Regions from separate parts of the Desulfitobacterium elongatum genome, predicted to be linked through region 1. Evidence: a T-box and tRNA genes for the amino acid it is inferred to sense, from the RefSeq annotation. Region 1 holds a T-box; the other holds one or more tRNA genes.
What was found. A T-box is a leader RNA that pairs with one kind of tRNA and senses whether it is charged. The one in region 1 lies ahead of ACZ42W_RS03285 (valine--tRNA ligase), so its partner is inferred to be a tRNA-Val.
Positions count from the first base shown of each region.

Region 2: it encodes a tRNA-Val, which carries the amino acid that the T-box ahead of ACZ42W_RS03285 (valine--tRNA ligase) is inferred to sense. The anticodon was not compared.

Region 1 covers NZ_AP038772.1:724,373-731,610, reverse strand. Annotated here, with positions in the region: gene ACZ42W_RS03290 (bifunctional folylpolyglutamate synthase/dihydrofolate synthase) at 1-723, opposite strand, end outside; gene ACZ42W_RS03285 (valine--tRNA ligase) at 1,254-3,899, opposite strand; T-box leader at 3,938-4,163, opposite strand; gene ACZ42W_RS03280 (methyl-accepting chemotaxis protein) at 4,599-5,936, shown strand; gene ACZ42W_RS03275 (FMN-binding glutamate synthase family protein) at 6,030-7,238, opposite strand, start outside.
Region 2 covers NZ_AP038772.1:3,224,002-3,231,239, reverse strand. Annotated here, with positions in the region: gene ACZ42W_RS15300 (TOBE domain-containing protein) at 140-346, shown strand; gene ACZ42W_RS15295 (inositol monophosphatase family protein) at 1,131-1,916, shown strand; tRNA gene ACZ42W_RS15290 (tRNA-Glu) at 2,061-2,136, shown strand; tRNA gene ACZ42W_RS15285 (tRNA-Val) at 2,143-2,218, shown strand; tRNA gene ACZ42W_RS15280 (tRNA-Asp) at 2,228-2,303, shown strand; tRNA gene ACZ42W_RS15275 (tRNA-Tyr) at 2,326-2,409, shown strand; tRNA gene ACZ42W_RS15270 (tRNA-Met) at 2,418-2,492, shown strand; tRNA gene ACZ42W_RS15265 (tRNA-Gln) at 2,533-2,607, shown strand; tRNA gene ACZ42W_RS15260 (tRNA-Lys) at 2,615-2,690, shown strand; tRNA gene ACZ42W_RS15255 (tRNA-Gly) at 2,701-2,775, shown strand; tRNA gene ACZ42W_RS15250 (tRNA-Arg) at 2,786-2,862, shown strand; tRNA gene ACZ42W_RS15245 (tRNA-Thr) at 2,888-2,963, shown strand; tRNA gene ACZ42W_RS15240 (tRNA-Leu) at 2,970-3,054, shown strand; tRNA gene ACZ42W_RS15235 (tRNA-Ser) at 3,071-3,161, shown strand; tRNA gene ACZ42W_RS15230 (tRNA-Asn) at 3,177-3,251, shown strand; tRNA gene ACZ42W_RS15225 (tRNA-Met) at 3,253-3,329, shown strand; tRNA gene ACZ42W_RS15220 (tRNA-Gly) at 3,335-3,408, shown strand; tRNA gene ACZ42W_RS15215 (tRNA-Glu) at 3,857-3,932, shown strand; tRNA gene ACZ42W_RS15210 (tRNA-Val) at 3,939-4,014, shown strand; tRNA gene ACZ42W_RS15205 (tRNA-Asp) at 4,025-4,100, shown strand; tRNA gene ACZ42W_RS15200 (tRNA-Tyr) at 4,123-4,206, shown strand; tRNA gene ACZ42W_RS15195 (tRNA-Met) at 4,215-4,289, shown strand; tRNA gene ACZ42W_RS15190 (tRNA-Gln) at 4,330-4,404, shown strand; tRNA gene ACZ42W_RS15185 (tRNA-Lys) at 4,412-4,487, shown strand; tRNA gene ACZ42W_RS15180 (tRNA-Gly) at 4,498-4,572, shown strand; tRNA gene ACZ42W_RS15175 (tRNA-Arg) at 4,582-4,658, shown strand; tRNA gene ACZ42W_RS15170 (tRNA-Thr) at 4,684-4,759, shown strand; tRNA gene ACZ42W_RS15165 (tRNA-Leu) at 4,766-4,850, shown strand; tRNA gene ACZ42W_RS15160 (tRNA-Ser) at 4,867-4,957, shown strand; tRNA gene ACZ42W_RS15155 (tRNA-Asn) at 4,973-5,047, shown strand; tRNA gene ACZ42W_RS15150 (tRNA-Met) at 5,049-5,125, shown strand; tRNA gene ACZ42W_RS15145 (tRNA-Gly) at 5,131-5,204, shown strand; gene ACZ42W_RS15140 (CoA-binding protein) at 5,316-5,711, opposite strand; tRNA gene ACZ42W_RS15135 (tRNA-Gly) at 5,907-5,981, shown strand; rRNA gene ACZ42W_RS15130 (16S ribosomal RNA) at 6,479-7,238, shown strand, end outside.

The DNA.
Region 1 (7,238 bases):
CCAGAGTGGTGATCCAACAGCTTGAGCTTTTTCCCGAATCACTTGAAGCGCCTCCGGACGATTCGCTGCAGTGATTGTAATCGAACTGGGCTTTATGATCCCCGCCTTCACTTTAGCGATTTCCCCGAAGGTCTCTCCGAGGTAATCCATATGGTCCATCCCAACATTAGTAATGACTGAGATCAGTGGTGTGACGACATTCGTTGAATCGATCGCCCCTCCTAATCCCACCTCGATCAGGGCAAAATCGACCTTTTGGGCAGCAAAATACATGAAAGCCATCGCAGTATTGACTTCAAATTCAGTCGGGTGTTCTACTCCACTCTGAACGAGTTCCTCCAGATGCGGTCGAACGGTATGAATCAGCCTACTCACTTCCGCTTTAGGAATCATTTCTCCATTGATGGTTATACGCTCCCGATAGTCCTGAAGATGAGGCGAGGTGAATACCCCGACCTTAAACCCAGCTTCCTCGAGAACTCCAGCGATCAGCATTGTTGTTGAGCCTTTGCCATTCGTACCACCCACATGAATTACTCTCAGCTTCTGTTCTGGATTTCCAACGCGTTTAAGAAGTTCTTCGATCCTACCTAAGCCGAAGTTCATTCCAAACTTGGTCAAGTTTACGAGATAGTCCATCGCCTCTCTATAGTCATATTCTAAGCGGTCTACATCCTCTGCCGCTAGCTTTGTTTCATGCCCTTGATTTCCTGCAGTTTCCATATCCCTTACGCTCCTCCTACCATTATCTTTTTCTTACTAACCACCCTAGTTTTTTATACGTTATGTTAATATGTACAAACTTCTACCCATTGATTCCCTATCAAAACTCGATTTCCTGCAATTTTCGGGAAGTTTTTGAAAGTAGAGAGCAAGGTTAGAAAAAGGAATCGATGAATAGGATAGAGAATAAATAAATCTAAGAGTTAGCATATCATTTTATAGAGGTGAATTAAGGTGGAGATTTTTGCAGTCCTACTATGGGCCCTTAGCTTAGCAATTTTCTATTACCTAATAAAGGCAGCTGTTAAAAATGGTGTCAAAGAGGCTCATGAGGAATTAATTGAGTCCGTTAGGGCAATAGAACGGAAGATCGAAAGCAAAGAGCATTGAATCAACTCAGTGCACAAGCAAGCAAGCGAATCTAATATAGTCCATCTAAAAGAAAGGTATGCTAATCGAACTCGATAAGCATACCTTTTAAAATTCTTTATACTACTATTCGTTATACTCGATTGCTGGCAGAATTGGCCTTACGCCTCGTTCAATTCCTCAATCCGCGCCTTCAGCGTAGAAATCCGAGCGTAAATCCCCTCAAGCTTCTCTTGCTCCTTAGCAACAACTTGCTCAGGCGCCTTCGCTACGAAGCCTGGATTATTAAGCTTTCCTTCTAAGCGGCTTTGTTCTTGAAGCGCTTGGGCAATTTCCTTCTCCACGCGAGCAATCTCCTTTTCCAGATCAAGAAGTCCGCGTAGTGGAAGATATACCTCTACCCCATCGAGCACAGCACTTGCGGCCTGAGCAGGTTTAAGCTCCAAGCTGGCGACGACATCAACCTGTGAGCCTCCTGCCAGATGGCGAATACTTTCCTTGCCGAGCTCAAGAACCTCACGATTTTCCGTTTCTGGAGCAACAAGAATGATTTCTGCCTTTTTCCCAGGTTGGACATTCATCTCAGCACGAATATTCCGAATGGCTTTGATGACCTCCATAATCAAGTTCATCTGTTTTTCCACAGAATCGTTCCGATATCCAGACACCTTAGGCCAGGGCTGCATCATGATGCTTTCTCCCTTAACGGGGAGGTTTTGCCATATCTCCTCAGTGATAAACGGCATATAGGGATGAAGGAGTCGCATCGTCCCTTCCAGAATCTCGAGAAGAACGGACTGTACCGCATGCCGAGCTTCTGGATGTTCCTTATCATAGAGTCGACCCTTCGCAAGCTCGATATACCAATCGCAGAACTCGTTCCAGATGAATTCATAGAGAAGACGTGCTGCCTCACCCAGATCAAAACGGTCGAGTGCCTCAGTAACAGCCTGGGTCGTGGCTTCATAACGAGAAAGAATCCAGCGATCCGCTAGCTTCAATTCCCCGCGCGGTGCTTCCTCATAATCCTGAAGATTCAAGAGCACAAAGCGAGACGCGTTCCAAATCTTATTGGCGAAGTTCCGAGTGGCTTCCAGGCGCTCAGGATGAAAGCGTAGATCATTGCCAGGAGTATTTCCTGTGATCAACATGAAGCGAAGGGTGTCGGCGCCATACTGATCAATCACCTCGATGGGATCCACACCGTTGCCAAGGGATTTACTCATCTTCCGACCTTGAGCATCGAGAACCAAGCCATGGATCATGACTTTCTTGAAGGGAACTTCCTTCATGAATTCCAGTCCGGTAAAGATCATGCGAGCAACCCAGAAGAAAATGATATCCCGTCCTGTAACCAGGACCGAGGTTGGATAGAACTGCTTAAGCTCTGGAGTCTGCTCAGGCCACCCCATCGTGGAGAACGGCCAGAGTCCTGAAGAGAACCAGGTATCCAATACGTCTGGATCTTGCTGCAGATGCTTTGAACCGCATTTCGGGCAAACGTCTGGATCCACTTTGGCACTGATCTCCGCTCCACAGTCTTCGCAGTACCATACGGGGATTCGATGGCCCCACCAAAGCTGACGGGAAATACACCAATCACGGATATTCTCAAGCCATCCGAGATAGATTTTTGCGAAGCGGTCCGGTACGAATTCCAGAATTCCTTCCCGAACGACCTCCATGGCAGGCTTTGCCAAGGGCTCCATTTTGACGAACCACTGTCTACTGACCATTGGCTCGATGACCGTAGAACAACGATAGCATTCCCCTACCGCGTGCTGATGAGGATCTACTTTTAGGAGTACACCAAGGGCATCAAGGTCTTTCGCGATCTCTTTACGAGCCGCATAGCGCTCCATCCCCTGATATATACCTGCCTGCTCATTCATCCGAGCTTCTTTGTCCATGACCGCAATCGAAGGGAGGTTATGACGAAGTCCCATCTCAAAGTCATTCGGGTCATGAGCAGGTGTAATCTTCACTGCCCCAGTACCGAATTCCCGATCTACATATTCATCAGCAATGATCGGAATCTCCCGATTGACTAAAGGAAGAATAATCGTTTTCCCCACTAAATGCTTATAGCGCTCATCTTCCGGATGAACCGCAACCGCAGTATCTCCGAGCATAGTCTCTGGGCGTGTCGTTGCAACGATGAGGAATTCATCGCTATCTTTGACAGGATAGCGTAAGTGCCAAAGGTTTCCTTCCCGATCCACATGCTCGACTTCAATATCAGAGATTGTCGTATGGCAATGCGGGCACCAGTTCACGATATAGTTCCCACGATAGATTAACCCTTTATTATAAAGGTCAACGAATACCTCTCGAACCGCCTTCGAACACCCTTCATCCATCGTAAAGCGCTCACGAGACCAGTCACAAGATGCTCCCATCCGACGAAGTTGCTGGGTGATTCGTCCCCCATACTGCTCCTTCCACTCCCAAACCCGCTCAATGAACTTCTCGCGACCGAGTTCGTGACGATTCGTTCCTTCTTTGGCGAGCTGCTCCTCGACTTTGGCCTGAGTTGCGATCCCAGCATGGTCTGTTCCAGGGAGCCATAACGTATTGTAACCCTGCATCCGCTTGAAACGAGTGAGAATATCCTGAATCGTATTATCAATCGCATGTCCGAGATGAAGTGCTCCCGTGACATTTGGTGGGGGCATTACGATACTGAAGGCTTCCTTGGATTGATCCACCTCAGCGTGAAAGTATCCCTTCTCCTCCCAGAACGGATACCATTTCTCCTCAACTTGTCGAGGATCATAGACTTTTTCCATTTTAAAGTCGTCCGACATAAAATACTCTCCTTTCAATTATAAAAGCCCCCCATCCATAAAAGGACGAAGGGCTCGTGGTACCACCTTTTTTAGAAGAAACTCCCCAAAATACAGAAAAATTTCTACTCTCTTAAGCTATAACGGGCTACCCGTCAAGGAGTACTCTATTCCCCCTTGCCTCTCCTGTGCGACCCTAGCCCCGGACTGGAAAGATCTCTCAGCGTATCAATCTTTCTCTCTAAACAGCCGGTTCCGACTATTCCTCACATTCTTCGAGTTGTACATCTGTTCATTTCATGTTCAGTATAACTAAAAAAGCTATACTTTCAGTAAATATCCAGCTTTATATATTATACTAATCCTCAAGTTCAATGTCAAAAAAGCTTGCTCCTACTCCCCAATTCAAATAACATGTGATACAATGTAATTGCTTCAATATTCCCCCAATTATTAACTATTTCAAATTCATTTTTTATTTTTCGCCCCACTGTAGTTAAGAATCTTAATTTATCTCTTTTTTTCACGTACTTATTTATACACTTTTTCACGCTTATTACGCACTTATTCACGTACTTATCCACGCACTAAATTTCCCATAATCATTCAATATCTTTATTTTAACTTTTTCATCTTTCCGAAATTCCCCTTATCCCACTTACAAGGACGTAAGCTATACAATACAACAGATAAGGTAAGAACACATTGAGGAGGCCTGGGATGGAAAGTCTTTTAAATGGAGTAAGCGAATTCTTTTTTAAACACTCCCGTATTGTTCGCTGGTGGTTCAATTTATCCGTATCCTCAAAATTATCACTGGCGTTTGGGATCAACGCCATCATCACCCTTGCTGCCGGGGGCACAATTTACTACATGGTTAAGGCAGGAGCGGACCTAGAGAAAAACATCGGGACTTTTTTAATCTTCATGATTGTAGCGAGCCTTATCGTCTTACTTTATGGACTCTACATAGCCTTCTTAGTTTCAACCCCACTTCGACGTGGAGTTGAATTTGCGGATCACATGGCTAAGGGTGATCTCACCGCAGTTCTCTACTGTATGGATCTGAAGGACGAAATTGGAACCCTCTGTAAATCCTTAAATCAGATGACAGAGAATTTCCGTTCACTCGTAGGGGATATATCCCACGGTGCAGATGTCTTCGCCGAATCCTCACAAATCTTATCAACACGATCAGAAACCACTGCACTCGCTGCGAAACAAGTCTCTGAAGCCATACACCAAGTTGCTTCTGGCTCACAGACCCAAGCGAATAGCGTACAAAGTATTATGAAGGGGATCCAAGATATTGTTCACGCGACTCAAAAGATAGAAGAGAATATCGACCAAGCCGATCAAGCCTCGCGCCTTGCCTTAAAGGTCGCTGAAGACGGGGATACTGCTATGTCGAAAGTCAATCTCCAAATGGACCAAATCCATCATTCTGTTGAAAGTACCGGTCAGATCATTTCTTCCCTCGGTGAAAAATCGGCCGTTATCGGTTCGATCGTGGAGACGATTAAAGCTATATCTGATCAGACGAATCTCCTCGCGCTCAATGCAGCGATCGAAGCTGCCCGAGCAGGAGAACATGGTCGCGGCTTTAGCGTCGTTGCTGAAGAAGTTCGAAAGCTAGCAGAACAATCAACCCTTTCCAGTGCTCAAATTGAACAAATTATTATTGATATCAAAACCAGTCTGGAAGAAGCGATCGCCAGCATGAGTACCGAAAAAGCGGTTGTCCAAAGCGGGGCTCTCGCAATCCAGGATGCACAACAAGCCTTCACCCGAATTAAGGAAAATACCCAAGTCGTGAACCAGCAAATCGAGGAGGTCTTCAGCTTCTCTAGTGAACTTAGCCAGAGCTCTCAAATGATTTCACATGAAGTAACTCAAGTTGCTTCCATCAGCCAAGAGACCACTGCTCAAACCGAAGAAGTGGCAGGGAGTGGCTCAGAGCAAATGCTCTCGATGCAAGAAATTAATAAATTGACCTTGGAACTCTCCGTTACTGCCCAGGAACTTCAGCAAGCGGCAAGAAAGTTTAAACTTAACTAAAAGAGCATACTCAATAAGAAGAACGTACTTAAAAAGGCTTGAGCCACTCAAGCCTTTTTCTAATTCGCTGAAATGTGGGGAAAGATTTTATTCTCAAGCTATTGGCACTCCGGTAATTTCCGCCGTCCAGTCATCCAAAGCCACTAAGTCGTTTGGTCCTAACTCGGCAAGCGATTTTTTGCCGACGGCTCTGACCCCTTCCTCCATTTCTATCACGAAGGACTTCATCACATTCACGACGCTTTGGGAAGCCAAAGGGATATCCAAACGATTCTTATACTTCGAATTATACCACACAAGCTGCGTCAAAGGTTCCCAAGGTAAAACCTTACCGAGCTGCTTGTGGACTAAGGCAAAAAGTGGAACGGTTCCTAGATATAGCGCATCCGCTCCTAGAGCTAATGCCTTAAGGCACTCTCCAGGCGTAGCATATCCTCCAGCCGCAACCAAGCTAATATCCTGTCTGACTCCTTGCTCCTTCAGATATCGCTGAGCCCTTAATAAGACATTAATACTCGGGATTCCGAAATCATCCGTAAGGATAGGAGAAGCTCCTCCCGCCGCTCCCTGTGCCCCACCGACGCAGATAATATCAAAACCCGCCTCAATGGCGACAGCTAAATCTGCTTCCAGCCTGCCCCCTCCCATCATCTTAAGACCGATAGGAATCCCCCCGGCCTCTTGCCGCAACTCCTCGATATATCGCGGCCAATCTGCCGGTTTTGTAATTCCTGGAATACCCGCAGGGAAGATGGTAGCCCCGACCGGGGATACCCCCATAAGCTTCTGCGCTTTTCCCTTTATCTCCTTGGGCTCTAGGATATGTCCTCCCATTCTTGACCCTTGCCCCATCTGAACTTCAAGCATGTCTGCCGCTGCAATCGCTTGAGGATCTCTACCATAAGGAGTACGGCTCACCTGCCAAATATATTTGCCAGCTTCCCTTCGTTCCTCAATTAAGTAGGGCCCCTCACCTGAATTCGTAGCAGTTCCTAATTCTTTAGCTGCTTTGGCTAAGGCTACTTTCGCCTCCTCACTTAAGGCAACTCCAAATCCCATCCCCCCAATCATAAGAGGAATCGGTATCGACATCGGTTTCTCAGCCTTTGGCCCAAGTGTCACCGTCATATCCACGGGGACTGTCAGGTCAATCGGAAGACGTGCCATCTGAGCTGGAACAAACATCAGGTTATCATAATGATTCATGGGTTTAGGACTACCCATGGCTCTTTTAATCACTTTCCCTGACTGGGCTCTCAGACTAATTTCTACGATGTTTTGGATCGATGTTCTTCGGACTGC
Region 2 (7,238 bases), 2.3 Mb from region 1:
TCTTTTTGCTTTTTTACGATGTAAAAAACAAAGAAATAGTATCAGAGTCACCCCTGCATATAGTAGTTCGAAGCCTTGTTTAATACGTATCAATTGTGTACATACTATTTCAGAATGTTGAATAAGGGGGCATTATCTAATGCGATTATCAGCTCGAAACCAGTTAAAAGGTAAAATTACAGGAATGAAAAACGGTCCGGTGTCAACTGAAGTAGTCATTGATATCAACGGTCAGTCTGTTACAGCAAGTATAACTTCGGGTTCGTCAGAATCCTTAGGATTGAAAGTTGGCGATGATGTAGTAGCTATTATCAAAGCAAGTTCGGTCATGATTGGTCTTCAATAATACTTAGAAAAAGCTTTTCTTTTGTAGTCATACAAGCACACCCTATGATAGTGTAAGCGTCAAATCACGCACACATCAGTAAATCAAATATTCGAGAATACAACGGCCCCAATTTCTCGAAAGAGAGAAATTGGGGCTCACTATTATGACTTTACTTATTTAATTTTCTGAAGTTGTCTGGCAGTTCCTTTGAGTAGGGCAAAAGTTTATCGAGCTCATCATAATTTGTTAGAGCAATATTAGGAAGTCGCTCGAAAAGATACGTTAGGTAATTAAAAGAGTGAGGCAAAAGCTAAGAAAGGCAGGCAGAATATTTAATACCTATGCTTTTTCGTGGCTATCTATAGATTCTTAATAATAAAAGAACATTGTTAGTTTAAAAAGATGTTGTCTTTGTGTAGGTTATAAAGAACCCTTTGGGGTAGGATTTGCAAATGGATCTTTATCGAGAAGTTAAATATCTATTCAAAGAACATGAAATGAGACTTCTTTCATTGAATACGCGTATCTTGACTAATGCTAGGAATACCAAGACAGAGAGCATAATAAATGGGTCCTAGAGGGCTTGTATCGACTAAGGGATATCTAACCAAACGATTAGGCTAAACGTCGTTCATAAGACAAGCTAGAAGCAGAAGACTTACTTATTTGCCTTCAATAATCCAAGAATCGGATAGTGGTTATAGTTCGGCGATTTTTTAATGATTGAATATGACAATATTAATAGGTAAATTGATAATACTGTTGAAAAGGAGTAGTATCTCTATAGAGGGGTGAAGCAAAAATGGAACAGAATAATTGGATTCCTGTACTGATCGAACTTGCAAAGAAAGCTGGAGAAGTCATTAAAACTGGTTTTGCAACTTCCAAGACAGTAAATCAGAAATCCTCTGCAATGGATATAGTAACAGAATATGATACAAGAGTGGAAGATTTACTAATCGATGAGATTAAGAAAAGTTACCCTGACCATCTAGTTTTAGGGGAAGAACATGAATATTTAGGTAAAGGTACTTTTGGTGCATTTTTACCTAATGAAGGGTACATTTGGGTGATTGATCCTATCGATGGGACTTTGAATTTTGCATCAGGGATTCCACTATTGGCTGTTTCTATCGCATTATTCTATAATGGCGAACCCATCGCCGGAGTGGTCTATAATCCGCTTATAGATGAAATGTTTACAGCCCAAAAGGGAATGGGGGCTACATTAAACAATCAACGCATCCAAGTGAAAGAATCAGAGAGTTTAGAGCGGTCCATAGTAGGTGTATCAGTGGCACGAAGAAAACAGGATGTAGAACTCCAAAAACTGGCTGACAGAGTTGGGGGTATGCGAGCATTAGGGACGGCTGCTATTGCCCTAGCTTATGTAGCAGCGGGTCGCTTAGATGCTTATTGGGAAAAGGATCTAAATCTTTGGGATATTGCCGCTGGGATGCTTCTTATTCAAGAGGCAGGGGGCAGGGTTTTAATTTCAAATCATGATAATGCTTACCCTATCAAGGCTTCAGAAGTTTTTGCTGGGAATCTGAAAGTGGATAGATTTGTCGAGGTCATCAGGAGTTAGATCTGAATGCCTGACCTCAATGCGAAGTTTATCCAACCCAAAAAAGCACAAAAAACAACAAAATATAACAGAATACAATAATATAAAAATGCTATTGACATTCAATCCTAGTTCAGATATACTAACAAATGTTCCGCGAAAAACGGCCCGTTGGTCAAGCGGCCTAAGACACCGCCCTTTCACGGCGGCTACACGGGTTCGAATCCCGTACGGGTCACCAAATTCCGGGGGATTAGCTCAGCTGGGAGAGCGCCTGCCTTACAAGCAGGATGTCGGCGGTTCGATCCCGTCATCCCCCACCAAACAAACAAGGCCCCGTGGTGTAGTGGTTAACATGCCTGCCTGTCACGCAGGAGATCGTCGGTTCAAGTCCGATCGGGGTCGCCATTTCAAATTTCATAAACATTGTGGGTAGGTGGCCGAGTGGTTAAAGGCGGCAGACTGTAAATCTGTTCCGAAAGGTACGGTGGTTCGAATCCATCCCTGCCCACCACAAAACATCGCGGGATGGAGCAGCGGTAGCTCGTCGGGCTCATAACCCGAAGGTCGTCGGTTCAAATCCGGCTCCCGCAACCAAGTTATTAAGTCAACGGAAGTTGATTTGGTATAAGCCGATTGGGGTGTCGCCAAGCGGTAAGGCACCAGACTTTGACTCTGGCATTCGTAGGTTCGAATCCTGCCACCCCAGCCAGCAAGATGAGCCATTAGCTCAGTCGGTAGAGCACCTGACTTTTAATCAGGGTGTCCCGCGTTCGAGTCGCGGATGGCTCACCATCCAATTTATGCGGGTGTAACTCAGTGGTAGAGTGTCACCTTGCCAAGGTGAAAGTCGCGAGTTCGAATCTCGTCACCCGCTCCAAAAGAACCATGCGCTCGTAGCTCAGCTGGATAGAGCGTCTGACTACGAATCAGAAGGCCAGGGGTTCGAATCCCTTCGAGCGCACCATTTAAAATTACAAATCCTCAAAGATGCCGTTGTAGCTCAGTTGGTAGAGCGTATCCTTGGTAAGGATAAGGTCACCGGTTCAATCCCGGTCAATGGCTCCATAAAATGCGGGAGTGGCGGAACTGGCAGACGCGCACGTTTGAGGGGCGTGTGGGTAACTCCATACGGGTTCAAGTCCCGTCTTCCGCACCAATTAAGTTAATATTGCGGAGAAGTACTCAAGTGGCTGAAGAGGACGGTTTGCTAAACCGTTAGAGTGGGTAACTGCTGCGAGGGTTCGAATCCCTCCTTCTCCGCCAGGATAATTTTAATATTCCTCGATAGCTCAATGGTGGAGCAACCGGCTGTTAACCGGTAGGTTGTAGGTTCGAGTCCTACTCGGGGAGCCATGGCAGGGTAGCCAAGTGGTCTAAGGCAAGTGGTTCATACCCGCTCATTCGAGGGTTCAAATCCCCCCCCTGCTACCACACTTGCGGGTGTAGCTCAATGGTAGAGCGCTAGCCTTCCAAGCTAGTTACGTGAGTTCGATTCTCATCACCCGCTCCATATGAATTTTAAGCCGCACTGGTGTCAGTGCGGCTTTTGTTTTTTTGTTTTTTGCAGCGATAAATCAGATATTAGCTCTTTGCACAGCTAGGTCCTCTTCGCTGAGAGGATCTAAAAACACTAATGCTCCCCATATTCCCAAATCACAGAAAAGTAACGGCCTCCTTTAATGCTGTCATATTTATCCTTGCTATTATTCGCTGAGAAATAAATTCCATTCCTGGAATTAAGGTAAAAAGGGATCCTACTTGTGACTGTTTATAGATAACCTGAATGAAGGTCATAAATTTATCTTTGTCCGTTTGTAAAATATTAGATGAAAGGATATTTACAAGAAAATGGATAAAACTGAAACTTGTGATCTTCACTTTGCAAAATTGCAAATTAAAATCAAAAAGTATTTGACAAGATGAGCTTGGACATGTATTATTGTTATTGCGCTAACAACGGCCCGTTGGTCAAGCGGCCTAAGACACCGCCCTTTCACGGCGGCTACACGGGTTCGAATCCCGTACGGGTCACCAAATTCCGGGGGATTAGCTCAGCTGGGAGAGCGCCTGCCTTACAAGCAGGATGTCGGCGGTTCGATCCCGTCATCCCCCACCAAACAAAACAAGGCCCCGTGGTGTAGTGGTTAACATGCCTGCCTGTCACGCAGGAGATCGTCGGTTCAAGTCCGATCGGGGTCGCCATTTCAAATTTCATAAACATTGTGGGTAGGTGGCCGAGTGGTTAAAGGCGGCAGACTGTAAATCTGTTCCGAAAGGTACGGTGGTTCGAATCCATCCCTGCCCACCACAAAACATCGCGGGATGGAGCAGCGGTAGCTCGTCGGGCTCATAACCCGAAGGTCGTCGGTTCAAATCCGGCTCCCGCAACCAAGTTATTAAGTCAACGGAAGTTGATTTAGTATAAGCCGATTGGGGTGTCGCCAAGCGGTAAGGCACCAGACTTTGACTCTGGCATTCGTAGGTTCGAATCCTGCCACCCCAGCCAGCAAGATGAGCCATTAGCTCAGTCGGTAGAGCACCTGACTTTTAATCAGGGTGTCCCGCGTTCGAGTCGCGGATGGCTCACCATCCAAATTATGCGGGTGTAACTCAGTGGTAGAGTGTCACCTTGCCAAGGTGAAAGTCGCGAGTTCGAATCTCGTCACCCGCTCCAAAGAACCATGCGCTCGTAGCTCAGCTGGATAGAGCGTCTGACTACGAATCAGAAGGCCAGGGGTTCGAATCCCTTCGAGCGCACCATTTAAAATTACAAATCCTCAAAGATGCCGTTGTAGCTCAGTTGGTAGAGCGTATCCTTGGTAAGGATAAGGTCACCGGTTCAATCCCGGTCAATGGCTCCATAAAATGCGGGAGTGGCGGAACTGGCAGACGCGCACGTTTGAGGGGCGTGTGGGTAACTCCATACGGGTTCAAGTCCCGTCTTCCGCACCAATTAAGTTAATATTGCGGAGAAGTACTCAAGTGGCTGAAGAGGACGGTTTGCTAAACCGTTAGAGTGGGTAACTGCTGCGAGGGTTCAAATCCCTCCTTCTCCGCCAGGATAATCTTAATATTCCTCGATAGCTCAATGGTGGAGCAACCGGCTGTTAACCGGTAGGTTGTAGGTTCGAGTCCTACTCGGGGAGCCATGGCAGGGTAGCCAAGTGGTCTAAGGCAAGTGGTTCATACCCGCTCATTCGAGGGTTCAAATCCCCCCCCTGCTACCACACTTGCGGGTGTAGCTCAATGGTAGAGCGCTAGCCTTCCAAGCTAGTTACGTGAGTTCGATTCTCATCACCCGCTCCATATGATTTTTAAACCGCACTGGTGTCAGTGCGGTTTTTGCTATCTGTATATCGTTTGGCTTCAGAGATCTAGAAAGAGCATCAGATAGAGAGTACGGCATTAACTAAGAGCTCACTTAGATTTATCCCGAGCTTGGATTAGAACGCATTGGTTATGTATAAGGTGCAAGCCTTGCTTATTCCCTTTCTGGATCGCCTCTTCGCTTTCGCTACCTGGTTGCATCCAAATTCTTTGGATGCCAAGCTTTGCACATTCATCGATAATCTGTTCAGTTACTTTCGGTGGAACGACCACACTAATAGCATCTGGCACCAAAGGAAGGGTACTCAGATTGTGATAACAAGGATCCCCGTCAATTTCATTTAATTTGGGATTGATGGCAAAGACATTATAGCCAGCTCTTTTTAATTTGAAGTAAACTTTATTTCCATACTTTGTTGGGTCGTTAGATACACCAACTACTGCCCAATTATCTTTACTTAAGAATTCTTGCATGTCGCCTTGCATATAAACACCTCCTAGACATTGTTCTACATTAGTTTAACTCAATGGAATGAAGTTAGCAATCAACTCACAAATGACTGATAACATCGAGAAGCAAAGGAAACCAAGTGTTTAAATCATAGTAAATATATAATATTAAATTTTCCTTATAGGCTTGACTCAGTAGAACGCATAATGCTATAATCGATAATGTTCCATGCGGAAGTGGCTCAGCGGTAGAGTATTGGCTTCCCAAGCCGAGGGTCGCGGGTTCGAATCCCGTCTTCCGCTCCATAATGAAACATTGGCGCTGCAAAGAATTGCAGCGTTTTTCTATTATACGAGGTGCTAATAATTACGGATAAGGGGAGTCGCTAGGTATCCGTAGTTTTGACTAATTCATTTTCAGCAGTGGTTATTCTGATTTATAGGAGCTTGACGACCTTGCGGGGGTAACGATGAGTGTGTTCGCTATTATTTTGCACTCATTGGGGAACAGTGGGAAATCCTCAATGGAAAAATATAACTCCATTAATGTAGTTGACACTTGGGATTGAACATGATAATATAACTAAGCGCTCAGATGTGAAGAACACTTTTTAGAGAAGAAAATGCTCAATTACATCGAGTGATACAAAAAAGAGTTGACACTTGAAAGTCACTCTGGTAAAATTAAAAATCGTCACAGCAAGTGACAATGGTCTTTGAAAACTAAACAACAAGGAACAGCCAATGACTCGTCAAGAGTTAAAGATTTAGATAATTTGAGCAATCAAATTTTCTTCATAAATTTTATGGAGAGTTTGATCCTGGCTCAGGACGAACGCTGGCGGCGTGCCTAACACATGCAAGTCGAACGGTCCAGTGTCTAACACCGAGTATTTTGGAGCTCGTAAGTGGTGCCTTGCGAGAGCGCGAAGAATGAGCGCTCCACGCATTCAATAAGTACCAACACGAAGCAGAGAATACTGGGTGTTAGATGCTGGATAGTGGCGGACGGGTGAGTAACGCGTGGGTAACCTACCCATTAAATCGGGACAACCCTTGGAAACGAGGGCTAATACCGGATACGCTTAAGAGCTGGCATCAGCACTTAAGGAGAGGTGGCCTCTGAAAATGCTACCGATAATGGATGGACCCGCGTCTGATTAGCTAGTTGGTGGGGTAAAGGCCTACCAAGGCGACGATCAGTAGCCGGCCTGAGAGGGTGAACGGCCACACTGGGACTGAGACACGGCCCAGACTCCTACGGGAGGCAGCAGTGGGGAATCTTCCGCAATGGACGAAAGTCTGACGGAGCAACGCCGCGTGTACGACGAAGGCCTTCGGGTTGTAAAGTACTGTCTTCAGGGACGAACGGTGCGGGTGTGAATAATGCCTGTACATGACGGTACCTGAGGAGGAAGCCCCGGCTAACTACGTGCCAGCAGCCGCGGTAATACGTAGGGGGCAAGCGTTGTCCGGAATCATTGGGCGTAAAGGGCGCGTAGGCGGATATTTAAGTCTGGTGTGAAAACCTAGGGCTCAACCCTGGGAGTGCATCGGAAACTG